Regions from separate parts of the Erwinia sorbitola genome, predicted to be linked through region 1. Evidence: predicted binding sites of a transcription regulator. Region 1 holds the regulator's gene; the other holds the start of a gene.
What was found. Region 1 encodes PhoB, which activates phosphate uptake and scavenging genes when phosphate is short. Its sites were predicted from a motif close to CTGTCATAAAACTGNCNNAT; they were not measured.

Region 1 (3,153 bases):
CCAGTGAACCTTTAATCATCTGCATTGGCTGAAACAGCGGGATCGGCAGCGCGTCAACGGCACTCAGGCTGCCGTTACAGAAATCCACCTGAAATACACTTTTGGCTTTACCCAGCTCGTCAAAACTGAGCGGAATAGGGGAGCCGCTGTAGCGAATATGTTCGCTGTTGGCGATACGCTGGGCACGATGAATATGCCCCAGGGCAATATAGTCAGCGGGTGGAAAGCAGTCGGCCGGGAAGGCATCAAGGGTACCAATATAGATATCGCGCACCGCATCGCTTTTGGTGACGCCCATCGTAGTGAGGTGCCCGGTGGCGATAATTGGCAGCGCCAGGCCAAGAGCATCGCGCCGGTCAAAGCTTCCTGCCAGCAGCGCTGATAGTGTTCAGTGATGGCCTCCAGCAGGCTCTGCTGCTTCTCGCGCCCGGACTGACCGCTCTGACTGCGTAAAATATCGCGCGGGCGTAAAAACGGAATAGCACACAGCAACGCACCGGGCTGGCCGTCGCGGCGGTTCAGTACCAGCACCTGCTGGCTCACATCATCGCCAGCGGCGGCAATCACCCGGGTATTCAGGCAGGCCAGCAGTTCGCGTGATTCATTCAGCATTGCCACCGAGTCGTGATTTCCCCCCAGCACCACCAGCTGACAGCCAGTCTGCTGTAGCCTGACCACAAAGCGGTTATACAGCTCACGCGCATAGCTCGGCGGAGAACCAGTATCAAAGATGTCGCCCGCAACAATAATGGCGTCAGCCTGCTGCGCTTCTGCCTTCTCCAGCAGCCAGTCAAGAAATGCCTGGTGTTCGGCCGCACGGCTTTTGGTATAAAAAAACTGACCCAGGTGCCAGTCGGCAGTATGAATGATGCGCATGGGGATCCTTTCATGGCAGAAAGCGAGGGGAGTATTATACCTGTCCTGCATCCCGAATTATTCAGAGCCGATAAACATATTGATGAGGCGGGGATTTTATTTAATTCCATCAATGCTTTTAGGGGGGTGCTTTTTTCATAAAAGTGTCATAAAACTGACGCATAATGGCGCCGCATATCCCCGTGACAAATCTGTCACAACAGCAGGAGCAATAATGGCCAAGCGAATTCTGGTGGTGGAAGATGAAGCCCCAATCCGTGAGATGTTGTGTTTCGTTCTGGAACAAAATGACTATCAACCGATCGAAGCCGAGGACTATGACAGCGCAGTAAGTATGCTTATTGAGCCGTGGCCGGACCTAATCCTGCTGGACTGGATGCTACCGGGCGGTTCCGGCATTCAGTTTATCAAACACCTGAAGCGCGAAGCCATGACCCGCGATATTCCGGTGATGATGCTGACCGCACGCGGCGAGGAAGAGGATCGCGTCCGGGGCCTTGAAGTGGGTGCAGACGACTATATTACCAAACCTTTTTCGCCAAAAGAGCTGGTAGCACGTATTAAAGCCGTGATGCGCCGTATCTCACCGATGGCCGTAGAAGAGGTGATAGAGATGCAGGGGCTGAGTCTGGATCCCTCATCGCACCGCGTGATGTCTGACACCCAGCCTCTGGAAATGGGGCCGACAGAATATAAATTGCTGCACTTCTTTATGACGCACCCGGAACGCGTATATAGTCGTGAACAGTTGCTAAATCATGTCTGGGGCACGAATGTCTACGTCGAAGATCGTACCGTTGATGTCCATATTCGTCGCCTGCGTAAAGCGCTGGAACTGACCGGACACGATCGTATGGTGCAGACGGTTCGCGGAACAGGTTATCGTTTCTCTGCACGCTATTGATTGTTCGCGCTGGAGTCTGAACCGTGTTGGAACGCCTCTCCTGGAAGAGATTACTGTTTGAGCTGCTGCTTGCCGGTCTGCCCGCATTAGTGCTTGGGCTGCTGGTGGGCGGGCTGCCCTGGCTGCTGTTAGTCTCAGTGCTGTGCGTGCTGGGTTTTCATTTCAACAACTTACTTCGACTCTCTCACTGGCTGTGGGTTGACCGCAGCATGACTCCACCCAGCGGCCGTGGCAGCTGGGAACCGCTGTTTTACGGCCTGTATCAAATGCAGGCGCGTAACCGCCGCCGCCGCCGTGAACTTGGCCATCTGATTAAACGTTTTCGCAGCGGGGCGGAGTCCCTGCCTGATGCCGTGGTGCTGACTACCGAAGAGGGTACGATTTTCTGGTGTAACGGCCTTGCACAGCAGATGCTGGGCCTGCGCTGGCCGGAAGATAACGGTCAGAACATCCTTAACCTGCTGCGCTATCCGGAGTTTACCCGCTATCTGCGGCAGCGTGATTTCTCACGCCCGCTGACGCTGGTACTCAACAGTCATCGTCATCTTGAGTTCCGCGTGATGCCTTACAGCGAAGGGCAGTGGCTGCTGGTGGCACGAGATGTTACTCAGATGCATCAGCTGGAAGGGGCGCGGCGTAACTTCTTTGCCAATGTCAGTCATGAGCTGCGTACGCCGTTAACCGTATTGCAGGGTTATCTGGAGATGATGAACGACTCCGTTCTGGAGGGGAGCCTGCGCGATAAAGCGCTGCATACTATGCAGGAGCAAACCAAACGTATGGACAGCCTGGTGAAGCAGCTGCTGACCCTGTCACGTATTGAAGCTGCCCCGGCGCTGGATTTGCAGGAAAAAGTGGACGTGCCGATGATGCTGCGCGTATTGCAGCGCGAGGCGGAAACGCTGAGTAACGGCCGGCATGACATCTATTTTCATACCGATCCGCATCTGCGCGTGTATGGCAACGACGAACAGCTGCGCAGTGCAATCTCGAATCTGGTGTATAACGCTGTTAACCATACGCCGGACGGTACGCGCATCGACGTAAGCTGGCTGCGTAATCCGCAGGGAGCGCAGTTCAAAGTCAGGGACAACGGGCCGGGGATCGCGCCGGAACATCTGCCTCGTCTCACCGAGCGATTTTATCGCGTCGACAAAGCACGTTCACGGCAAACCGGCGGCAGCGGCCTGGGGCTGGCTATCGTGAAGCATGCCCTCAGCCACCACAATACGCGCCTGGATATCAGCAGCGTCCCCGGGCGTGAAACCTGTTTCAGCTTTCAATTACCACCAAGGTTGATTGTCAGTGCCGAACTGGCCGAGAATGCCCTGCGTTAAGTCTCACGGAACCCATGCAATGAAAATGTTAATCGC
Region 2 (3,153 bases), 1.1 Mb from region 1:
AGGACGGCGCAGCCAGTTTGGGGCCAGTTCCGTCAGGAACAGGGCGATGCCAAAACTTACCGGGACAGCGATAAGCAGGGCAATAACAGAGGTGACAAGAGTGCCGTAAATCGGCACCAGCGCACCAAACTGTTCGTTGGGCGCATCCCACTCTTTATTCCACAAGAATGAGAAGCCAAACTTCTGGATGCTCGGCCATGAAGAGATAATCAGGGAGACGATAATGCCGCCGAGCAACAACAGCACAATCAGCGCAGCCAGTTTGACCAGTGCGCCGAAGATGATGTCACCCTGTTTTCCGGGAGCCTTGAATGCCGGCTTGGTTGCAGCCATAGAATTCTCGAGTCTGAAACGTATCGGGCAAGGCTTGCCTTACCCATGGGGGCACAGACGCCACGTCAGCCGTGACGCCTGCTGCATAAACTCAGTACAGCGCTTTACCTGAGCTGTCTTTCACATTGGTTTTCCAGGCGGCACGGATCTGCTCAACAACTGAATCTGGCAGTGATGCGTAGTCCAGGCCTGCGGTGGTTTTGCTGCCGTTTTTATACGCCCAGTCAAAGAACTTCAGCACAGCGGCACCTTTCTCGGCGTTTGCCTGCTCTTTGTGTACCAGGATAAAGGTGGTAGAGGTGATTGGCCACGCGTTGTCACCTTTTTGGAAGGTCAGATCCTGAGCAAATGACTTGCTCCAGTCTGCACCTTTAGCTGCATCGCTAAAGCTCTTCTCACCCGGCTCAATTGATTTGCCATCCGCATCCACCAGCTTGGTATATGCCAGACTGTTCTGCTTCGCATAAGCATACTCAACATAGCCGATTGAACCAGGCAGACGCTGCACGAAAGCGGCGACGCCATCATTACCTTTACCACCCAGACCGGTTGGCCAGTTGACGGTGCTGCCTTTACCGACTTTGCTATTCCAGTCGCTGTTCACTTTTGACAGGTAGCTGGTGAAGACGAATGAAGTACCGGAACCGTCAGCGCGGCGAACCACGTTGATGTTGGAATCAGGCAGCTTCACACCCGGGTTCAGCTTAGTGATCGCCGGATCGTTCCACTTTTTGATAGTACCGAGATAGATATCACCGACAGTTTTGCCATCCAGCGTCAGCTGTCCAGATTTGATACCAGGAATATTAACCGCCAGTACCACCCCGCCAATAACTGTCGGAAACTGGAACAGGCCATTTTTTTCTAAATCTTCGTCTTTCATCGGTGCATCTGACGCACCGAAATCTACGGTTTTAGCAATAATTTGCTTAACGCCGCCGGATGAACCGATACCCTGATAGTTAACCTGGCTGCCCGTCGCGGTGTTGTACTCTGCTGCCCACTTGTTATAGACAGGTGCCGGGAACGTGCCGCCAGCGCCAGTCAGGTTGGTTGCAGCCATAGCAGAGACGGCGCTCAGAGAAAGGGTTACTGCGACGAATTGAGCCAGGGTTTTGTGCATCAGTGTCATGTTCCCTCCACGGGATTAAAAAGTCAGGCCAGTTGCCGTGTTTGTCTATAGCCAAAATAATTCGGGTTGCAGGAGGGCGGCAAATGAGCGAATCCCGATAAGCTTACTGTTGTAAGTGGTTCGGGTGAGCGGATGTAGCCAACGCACCTGCAGCTTGAAGTAAGAAGGATATAATTATTGATTGCTGCTGGAGGCAAAATAGGACAGTTTGGTGACAGTAAAATGTACGAAATATGACACTTTTGTGACATGGCGCTTCCCTGCCCCAGACCCACTCAGACGGTTCTTTCAATCATAGCGATCGGATCCGTGTGCATTTTATACCGGATGCCTGCCGTGCTTTTCTGCACAGCAGGCGTTGGACAACCAACAGATTATTCAGCTGTATGTGATAGCTTATTCGCAATCGCATTGAACAGCAGTGAGGCTTCGAGAGACTGACCATCTGCCGCAGGTTCAGCCACCGGCCAGGTGGCCCACTGAACAATAACCAGTTTCTGCGGTTGATCGATGGCAATCATCTGGCCGTAGATGCCTTCAGCCGACAGCGCTTTATTACGGGTTAAACCTTCCACAGGAGATGCGCCTTTGGTATCCAGCGGTACATATTTGTTCCACCACTGGTAGCCAAACTGACCTTCAGGATAGGCGGTAGTGACTGAGTTTTGCGCCTTGTTCCAGGTGCTGGCCTCTTCTACCCATCCATCGGGCAGGGCTTTAGTGCCGTCAGGCAGAACGCCGTTGTTCATCACGAACAGACCAAATTTACCCCAGTCTTCCAGCGTGGCGTTGAAACCGTGGGCACCAACATCATGTTTCCCCGGCCAGTAGCTATGCCATACACCATCATTCACCATGCCATACGGTTTCCAAATATTTTCCTGGAGATAGTGCGCCAGAGTTTCACCAGTGGCCTTTTCCAGCGTGTCTCCCAACACCCAGGCACCGCCTGAGGAGTAAGACCAGATCTGGCCCGGTTGTGCGTAGGCTTTCCGCTGGGGATCCAGGATCAGCTTACTGACGCAGTCATAGGTATCTTTGCCAGCTTCACACTGGGTCAGCTTAGAAAAGTCGGAGGTGGGATTGGTGTAATCCTCATTCCATGTCACGCCGGAGGTGTGCTGCAACAGACTGCGCAGCGGTACATGCTCCCAGGCTGTTCCACGTAGCGCAGGATTATATTTCCCCGCTTCATCATCCAGCGAGGCTATTTTCCCCTGTTTTAGCGCAATACCAACCAGAGTGGATACAACTGACTTGCCAACGGAACGCGAAGTCCACAGGGTAGTTTTGGTATTCCCTTTACCGTAATAATCCCAGACCTTTTTACCGTCTTTAATCACCATCATACCGGTGATGTTGTTACGTTTAAGGTAGTTTTCCAGTGAATATTTGTGTCCTTTATATTCATAGGAGACGTGAGAGAGATTACGGTGGGCAGAAGGCAGTGGCACAGGTTTGCCGGCGTGGAAGATATCTCCCGGGTAGGAGCGATAGTCATTACGATAGCCAACCACGCGCTGCGCGGGTGTCCAGGTCAGCATATCCTTAACGTCTGGCAGATTTTTATCCTGCGGCTGCGGACAGGTTGTGAGTGGTAGCGGGCAGTGAGTCTTCGCTGGTGCTGGTGCTGGTGCCGCTCCTGCTTCAAATGCCAGGCCGAGACAGAGCGTCATCAGACAAAATCC

Region 2: a site for PhoB is predicted at 1,664-1,683, ahead of pstS (phosphate ABC transporter substrate-binding protein PstS). Genes of this name have one in related genera too.

The regions. Positions count from the first base shown of each region.
Region 1 is NZ_CP046509.1:3,608,642-3,611,794, reverse strand. It holds partial or broken gene sbcD (exonuclease subunit SbcD) at 1-876, opposite strand, end outside; gene phoB (phosphate response regulator transcription factor PhoB) at 1,091-1,780, shown strand; gene phoR (phosphate regulon sensor histidine kinase PhoR) at 1,804-3,117, shown strand; gene GN242_RS16390 (PstS family phosphate ABC transporter substrate-binding protein) at 3,137-3,153, shown strand, end outside.
Region 2 is NZ_CP046509.1:4,682,519-4,685,671, reverse strand. It holds gene pstC (phosphate ABC transporter permease PstC) at 1-333, opposite strand, end outside; gene pstS (phosphate ABC transporter substrate-binding protein PstS) at 425-1,465, opposite strand; gene GN242_RS21260 (serine hydrolase domain-containing protein) at 1,840-3,153, opposite strand, start outside.